Regions from separate parts of the Pseudomonas sp. FW305-3-2-15-C-LB1 genome, predicted to be linked through region 1. Evidence: predicted binding sites of a transcription regulator. Region 1 holds the regulator's gene; the other holds the start of a gene.

Region 1 (4,198 bases):
ATTGCTGCTGGCGCTACGCAGTTTGTCGCGTACTTCCTTGCGGTCGAGCATGCTGGCGATCTGCCGGAGCAGTTCCAGGTGCGCATCGGTAGCGGCTTGCGGGACCAGCAGGACGAACAGCAGGTCTACCGGCGCACCGTCGATGGCGTCGAAATCGATGGGGGCTTCCAGGTGCAGCAGGGCACTGACAGGTGTTTCGCAGCCTTTGAGGCGACAGTGAGGAATGGCGATGCCGTTGCCAAAACCGGTGGAGCCGAGTTTTTCACGGGCAATCAACGCGTCGAAGACATCCTGCATCTCCAGATCCTGCACTTCGCGCGCGATCAGGTTGGCAATTTGTTCGAGGGCTTTCTTCTTGCTGCCACCCGGCACGTTCACGAGGGAACGGCCGGGGGTCAGGATGGTTTCAAGTCGGATCATGGGGGGAGAGTTAACGACCTGTGCCCTGAAGCAGGCTCAGATTCTTTTCCTTATGCTTTTTGAGTTGGCGGTCAAGCTTGTCGGTGAGCAAGTCGATTGCTGCATACATGTCATCATGTTCGGCATTGGCGACCACTTCTCCACCGGGTATCTGAAGAGTCGCTTCGATTTTCTGCTGAAGCTTGTCGACCTTCATGATGACCTGCACGTTGGTGATCTTGTCGAAATGACCCTCAAGCTTCCTCAGCTTCTGCTCGACATAGTCGCGTAGTGGAGGGGTGACTTCTACATGGTGTCCACTGATGTTGACTTGCATACAGCTTCTCCTTCGTTGCCAGTGCATAAAGCGGCAGGCAAAGGCGCCTGCCACTGGAACGCTGTGGCCCGCCCGTCACATCAAACGCTTACGCTCGCTGGAAGGCGCGATCCCGAGGGACTCGCGGTACTTGGCGACGGTTCGACGGGCGACCTGAATGCCTTGTGCCTCCAGTAAACCAGCGATCTTACTGTCACTCAATGGCTTTTTCTGATTTTCCGCGGCAACCAGTTTTTTGATGATCGCGCGGATCGCCGTGGACGAGCATTCACCGCCTTCGGAGGTGCTGACGTGGCTGGAGAAAAAGTATTTCAGTTCATAAATACCCCGTGGGGTATGCATGAATTTCTGCGTGGTCACGCGTGAAATGGTCGACTCATGCATGCCCACCGCTTCGGCGATGTCATGCAGTACCAGCGGCTTCATCGCCTCGTCGCCGTATTCCAGGAAGCCGCGCTGGTGCTCGACGATCTGGGTGGCGACTTTCATCAGGGTTTCGTTGCGGCTTTGCAGGCTCTTGATGAACCAGCGGGCTTCCTGCAACTGGTTGCGCATGAAGGTGTTATCGGCGCTGGTGTCGGCGCGGCGGACGAAACCGGCATATTGCGGGTTGACCCTCAGGCGTGGCACCGACTCCTGGTTCAGTTCCACCAGCCATCGCTCGTTGTCCTTGCGCACGATCACGTCGGGAACCACGTACTCGGCTTCGCTGGACTCGATTTGCGAGCCAGGGCGCGGGTTGAGGCTCTGTACCAGCTCGATGACCTGGCGCAGGTCGTCTTCCTTGAGCTTCATGCGGCGCATCAACTGGCTGTAGTCGCGGCTGCCCAGCAGGTCGATGTAGTCGGTGACCAGGCGCTGGGCCTCGGCGAGCCATGGGGTCTTGGCCGGCAGCTGGCGCAATTGCAGCAGCAGGCATTCGCTGAGGGTGCGCGCGCCGATACCGGCAGGCTCGAACTGCTGGATGCGGTGCAGGACGGCTTCGATCTCGTCCAGTTCGATATCCAGTTCGGGGTCGAAGGCTTCAAGAATTTCTTCGAGCGTCTCGTCTAGATAACCCTGATTGTTGATGCAGTCGATCAGGGTTACGGCGATCAGGCGATCGGTGTCCGACATCGGTGCCAGGTTCAGTTGCCATAGCAGATGGCTCTGCAGGCTCTCGCCGGCAGAGGTGCGGGTGGTGAAATCCCACTCGTCATCGTCGTTGCTGGGCAGGCTGCTGGCGCTGGTCTGGTAGACATCTTCCCAGGCGGTGTCGACCGGAAGCTCGTTGGGAATGCGTTCGTTCCATTCGCCTTCCTCAAGGTTGTCCACCGTGGGGGCGGTTTCCTGGTAGGAGGGTTCCTGCACGTCGGAATTGGGTTTTTGCTCGATGTTATCGGCCAGCGGGTCTGCATTATCGAAGTCGTCGCCTTCTTCCTGGCGTTCGAGCATCGGATTGGACTCCAGGGCCTCCTGGATTTCCTGTTGCAGGTCCAGGGTCGACAATTGGAGCAGGCGGATGGCCTGTTGCAGCTGCGGTGTCATCGTCAGCTGCTGGCCCATTCTCAGGACTAGCGATGGTTTCATGGCAGGGGCTTAACACCTTATTCGCCGGCGCAATGCGCCATCCACGACAGGGCGCGTGAGCGCCAAACATAAGCAAATTATATGCCTGATGTCGGGTGCTTTGCCTAGAGCGCGGTAACAATAAAAATCCGGAGGTTTTCATTGACTCCCGCGCACCTTGGCGAACGCCGTGACACCACGGTGTTTACAGGCGGAACTCGTGACCCAGATACACTTCCTTGACCAGTTCATTGGCCAGGATTGTCGCGGAATCACCTTCGGCAATCAGCTGGCCGTCATTGACGATATAGGCGGTTTCGCAGATGTCGAGCGTCTCACGGACGTTGTGGTCGGTGATCAGCACGCCGATGCCCTTGGCCTTGAGGTGATGGATGATCTGCTTGATGTCGCCGACCGAGATCGGGTCGACGCCGGCAAACGGCTCGTCCAGCAGGATGAACTTGGGTGCAGTGGCCAGGGCGCGGGCGATTTCCACGCGGCGACGCTCACCACCGGACAGGCTCATGCCGAGGTTGTCGCGGATATGGTTGATGTGGAACTCCTGCAGCAGGCTTTCCAGCTCCTTGCGACGGCCGTCACGGTCGAGTTCCTTGCGGGTCTCGAGGATCGCCATGATATTGTCCGACACCGACAGTTTGCGGAAGATCGACGCTTCCTGTGGAAGATAGCCGATACCGGCACGGGCGCGGCCGTGCATTGGCTGGTGGCTCACGTCCAGGTCATCGATCAGCACGCGCCCCTGGTCCGCCTGGACCAGGCCGACGATCATGTAGAAGCAAGTGGTCTTGCCGGCGCCGTTGGGGCCGAGCAAGCCGACGATCTGGCCGCTGTCGATCGACAGGCTGACGTCGCGCACGACCTGACGGCTTTTATAGGCCTTGGCCAGATGCTGGGCTTTCAGGGTTGCCATTACTCGGCCTTCTTCTTCGGCTGGATAACCATGTCGATCCGTGGACGAGGCGCGGTGACCTTGTTGCCATTGGCACGACCGGCGTTTGCAATCTGTTTCACGGTGTCATAGGTGATCTTCTCACCTTCCGTGGAGTTGCCATCGGGGCTGAGCACCTTGGCCTGGTCGATCAGGACGATGCGGTTCTGCTGGGCATGGTATTGGATGGTCTTGCCGTAGCCCTTCATCGGTCCGGTATCGGTCGCGGACTGCTTCTGTTCGAAGTAAGCCAGGTTGCCGACCGAGGTCACGACATCGATATCGCCGGTCTTGGTGCGCGTAAGCGTCACGGTATTGCCGGTGATTTTCATCGAACCCTGCGTGATGATCACGCCGCCGGTGTAGGTGGCCACGCCTTGCTTGTCATCCAGTTGCGCATCGTCAGCTGAAATGTGGATCGGCTGCTGGCTATCGTTCGGCAGAGCCCAGGCGCTCACGCTTCCCAGTGCTGCGCCCAGGCCGAGCAAAATAGGGAGAGTTTTAACGAGCCTCATACTGTCCTCTTACGTTCGATAGCAGGTGTATCCTGCTTTCTTTCAAATACGCTTTCATTCCCTTGCCAGTCGATACACCGCCAGCGCCGTCGATTCTAACGTCTTGCTCGGTCTGCGCATATTGCTTCTGCGGGAATACGGTCATGCGACTGCTGGTAATCACGGTCTCACGGCTTTTATCGTCAGTGCGCGCAATGCGCACCGAGTCGATCAGTTCCACCTCGGTACCGTCCGGGTTGACCTCGCCACGCTTGCTGGTGACGTGCCATGGGAACTCGGTACCGCGGTAAATGTTCATGTCCGGGTTGGTCAGCAGGGTGACTTCGGTGGCCTTCACATGCTCGACCTTGTCCGAGGTCATCTCGTATTGCACCTTGCCGTCAGGCAGGAACTGCACGCTTTTGGCATTGATGGCGTAATAGTCGATAGCGCCCTCGTCAACCTGCGCAG
Region 2 (4,198 bases), on a different contig from region 1:
CCGTGACTTTCTGGCGCAGCATTTCCTGGCCCACCGGCGTGGCGAGTGTGTCGAAGCTCTGGCTGGAGAACAGCATGACGAGGTTGTTGCGGATCACGGGCATGTGCACCTTGAGGGCGTCCAGGTCCGAAGCGTTACGCGCCAGCAAGGTGATGCTCACCTGCAGGTAGCGTTGACGACCGTTCTGATTGAAGTTGGCGACAAAGGCCGGAAGCATCGGTTCGAAGATTGCCGGTTGCTTGACGTTAGTGGCGGTTTCGGCGGCGGGTGCCGGCTTGCTGGCACTGCTGTGCATGATGTACCAGGTGCCACCCACCGAGGCGCCGATAGCCAGGAGCAGGCCCAGGACTATCAACAGGATAAGCTTGAGCTTACCTTTGCCTGCGGGTGCTTTTGCTGCGTCTTCGCTCTTCGCCATGCCAATAATCCGTCACTATTCGGGGATTCATAGATCTACGGAGAGGCAAGAGCAAGTGTTATGCCAGAGTTGTCTGGAAGTCGAGGAGGTACGGGCGCAGCAAATCAAATTGTGGGAGGGGGCTTGCCCCCGATAGCGGTGTATCAGTCACCCATGTTTCAGCTGACACACCCTCATCGGGGGCAAGCCCCCTCCCACATTTCGTCCGGATCAGGCGTAGTAGTCGACCGCACTGGAGCCGATTACGGTTGAGGTGACCGGCGTCACGGCTTCAGCCACATCAAGGTGGTTGCCGCTGTCGCCATTGTCACCGCCCCGCCCGCCGCCACCGCTCACACCACGGGTCTGGGCCTGCTGCTGTTGTTGCTCCTGGCCACGGGACTGGTCCGACACGTTCACGTCCACCTGGCCCATGCCCTGCTGGGCAAACATCTCCCGCAAGCGCCCGGACTGGCTTTCCAGCGCTTCACGTACCACCGGGTGGGCGCTCATGAAGTTGACCTGGGCCTGTTGGTCGGCGGTCATGTTGACCTTGATATCCAGGCGACCAAGCTCAGCGGGTTGCAACTGGATCTCCGCCGACTTGAGGTTGGCACTGGACAGGTACATCACCCGGTTGACGATTTCATCGGTCCAGCCGCTCTGGTGCATGGCCAAGGGCGCATTGGTCACCGGTGGCAAGGCGTTGGCGGTTTTCGGCGTGGCCGCCTGGGTCAACGCGGCGAGGCGGTTGGCGAAGTCATCGACACGGGTGTCGCTGCTGGCGTTCTTCAGGTCCTTGAGACCGTCTTCGATCAACCCGCTGAAGGCCTTGTCGCCGCCCTGGTCGGTGCTGTCCTTGGTGGCTTGCTGGTCGACCATATTGGCCAGGCCGGCGGCGAAATTCTGTGCGGCAGTGGGTTGATCCTGAGTCGGTGCCGGAGCGGTTTTTGCCTGCGCCTGGCTGCTGGCCGATACGTGACCGCCCTGCTCCATCGCCAGGCGCACGGCGGGCATGGCATCCAGGGGATCTGCTTCAGGATCGAAGGCCGGCTTGGCTTCCTCGGTCGCTGCGACCGGCGCAGCAACCACCGGCTGAGCCTTGTCATCCTTGGTCGTGGTCGCGGGCGCAGGTGTTTCAACCGGCACCGGCACGGCTACCGGGGTGACGGTGGCAATCAGCGCCGGGTCGACCACCGGGTCAGCCGGAGGTTGCTGCACCAAGGCAGGGTCGGCTGGCGCGTCGTCATCCTTGCTCGCGCTGTCGTCGGTTTTGGCCGGCGGCGTGGCAGGCAAGGTATTGCCGCTATCGGCAACGGCTGGCGTGCTGGCGGCAGGCTTGTCATTGCCCGCTGCAGGCTTGGCGCTGGCATCGGACGACTTGCCTGCGGTGGGTTTGGCCGAGCTGTCGTCGGTCTTGACCGTGGGCTTGGACGCCTGGCTGGCAAACACTTGAGCGAAGCCAGGGCCCTTGTCCCGTGGGTCCGCAGCCACTGCCGATGGGTTGGCAGAGGGCGCTTGAGGCTTGGCCGCGGGGGCAGCCTGAAGGAGCGAATTCGGGGCGACTGGCATAGGTAAAGGTCTCCACTGCATGGGGGTCGGGGATGCAGTATCTGGAGGTAGAGCAAGAGTTGGGCCAGGTTTGGGGGCGGTTGGTTTTATTGAGTACATATCCGTTTTTTAGGTAACGGCCACTTAGGGTTCCGCCCTTACGGCGGCTCACTTTGGAAAAGCCGGAATGCCGGCCCAGCCCAAAGTAAGCAAAGGGCTCTTGCCCCAACACTCGGCACCTCGCCTAGGCTCGGCACCTCGCCTAGGCTCGGTGTGCCCGTAATCCGACAGTGATTTGGGGGGCCGCCGCCACGCGCCATCCATGGCGCGGGGCGCCTAAGATCAAAATCAAAAGCAAAGCGCGGCGGCCGAATAGCCGACCGAATCGTTGAAGCGTACGCGCTCCCCTGTAGGAGCAGGGCTTGCCCGCGGAGGTCGTTAACCATAACGCGGGAAGCCAGGATAAACGCGGCGCGCTGAATGGTTTTAGGGCTGCTTCGCAGCCCAACGCGGGGCAAGCCCGCTCGCCACAGTAAGTCGGCAACACAGTAAGTCGGTTACACAGAACAAAAAACGTATCTACGATGCGCAGCGAGTCGCTCTTGCTTGTGATCTTCGGCGCCCCGTCAAACACGCTGGCCGAACGCAGGCTTGAATCCGTGGGTAACCCGGCAGGACGCCGGGTTAGCCGTCCTGGGCCATGGATGGCCCATGACGGCGGCCCACGGATTCAAGCCGGAGTGAGGGAACACCGAGCCTAGGCGAGGTGCCGAGTGTTGGGGCGAAGCGTTTTTGGTTACTTTTTGCGCTCTTCAAAAAGTGACCCGCTGTAAGAGCGGAACCATAAGCCGCCGTTACCGCAGCAACGGATATGTACTCAATCAAATCTGAAACCGCTGCCGCTCCGACTCATACAACGGCTTCACCAACGCAAACTCCCGATCAATCTGATCCACCAACTCCCCCAGATCCCCAACCACAGGCCCAACGGACTCAACCTCCAACCGCTGACACAACTGCGCCAACCTCACCGCCCCAAGGTTCCCACTGCTGCCCTTGAAGCTATGCGCAATCCGCCCCAACGCCTTCGCATCATCCCTGGCCTTGCGCAGTGCTTCGACGCGCTTCTGGGAATCATCGAGAAAGGTATCAAGCAACTTGGGATACTCGCCTTCCATGACTTCCTGCAAACCCGACAGCACCTCCGGGTCCAGATGTAGATCAACCACTTGCTCGCTCCTTGATCAAGAATCGGCGGATTATGCCAGAGCCTCCCAGGAAAACTCCACGCAGACACTGCGCCCGCCATCCGACCAGCGTACATCGCTGCTCAATTGGCGCACCAGGCTCAAGCCCCGGCCGGACAGACGGTCGATATCCAACGGCCGCGCCAGCACCTGTTCCACATCGAAACCGGGGCCGCTGTCCTCGACGCGCAGGGTCATCCTGCCACCCGCCTCCGTCGGTACCACCTGCACATGCACCCGTATATAGCCGCTGTTGAGTTGTGCCAGGCGGTCATTACGCAGACGGTAATACTCGGCAAACCCCTGGGCGTCACGCTTGAGCCGTGAATCCAGGCCCAGCACGCCATGCTCCAGCGCATTGGAATACAGCTCCGCCATCACGCTGTACAGCGCCCCGCTCTGCTCGCGCAGGCCGTGGATCTCCAGCAGCAGTTGCAGCAGGTACGGCAATGGGTTGTAACGCTTCAAGGTCTCTGCACGGAATTCGAAACTCACCGACCAATCCAGCGGACAAGACTGCCCACTGTCGGCATACAGCGGCCCGCTCGCACGCAGTTGCTGGTCGACTTGCAGGGTGATCTCCACCATGCTCACGTCATCCCGCGCTTTGCCTCGGAAGGCCGCCAGCGCCTGTTCGATATCTTCAAACAGCCGATCAGGCTCGCGGTTGGCGGCGAACACCTGCTGCAAACGTTCAGCGCCGAACAGCTGCTCATTGGCGTCAGCGGTATCCAGCACGCCATCGGACAACAGGAACACCCGATCACCCAGGGCCATGGGCCAGACCTCGGTGCGATCATCAAAGGCTTGCGCCGACAGCACACCCAACGGCAAATGCCGCGATTCCAGTGGCGTGCGTTTACCCGTGGCGATTTCATGCACATAGCCTTCGGGCATGCCGCCGTTCCACACCTCCACCACCCGCCGCTGCGTGCTCAGGCACAACAGGGTGGCGCAGCAGAACATGTCCACCGGCAGGATGCGCTTGAGCTTGGCGTTCATC

The links. Region 1 encodes sigma-54, which starts transcription at its own class of promoters, with help from an activator protein. Its sites were predicted from a motif close to ANTGGCATNNANNTTGCTNT; they were not measured.
Region 2: a site for sigma-54 is predicted at 2,019-2,038, ahead of AC3WP7_RS05100 (flagellar hook-length control protein FliK). Genes of this name have one in related genera too.

What each region holds. Positions count from the first base shown of each region.
Region 1 covers NZ_JBYSZX010000001.1:222,410-226,607, forward strand. Annotated here, with positions in the region: gene ptsN (PTS IIA-like nitrogen regulatory protein PtsN) at 1-420, opposite strand, end outside; gene hpf (ribosome hibernation-promoting factor, HPF/YfiA family) at 431-736, opposite strand; gene AC3WP7_RS01105 (RNA polymerase factor sigma-54) at 812-2,305, opposite strand; gene lptB (LPS export ABC transporter ATP-binding protein) at 2,490-3,215, opposite strand; gene lptA (lipopolysaccharide transport periplasmic protein LptA) at 3,215-3,748, opposite strand; gene lptC (LPS export ABC transporter periplasmic protein LptC) at 3,735-4,198, opposite strand, start outside.
Region 2 covers NZ_JBYSZX010000002.1:280,052-284,249, forward strand. Annotated here, with positions in the region: gene fliL (flagellar basal body-associated protein FliL) at 1-418, opposite strand, end outside; gene AC3WP7_RS05100 (flagellar hook-length control protein FliK) at 629-1,969, opposite strand; gene AC3WP7_RS05105 (Hpt domain-containing protein) at 2,830-3,177, opposite strand; gene AC3WP7_RS05110 (ATP-binding SpoIIE family protein phosphatase) at 3,208-4,198, opposite strand, start outside.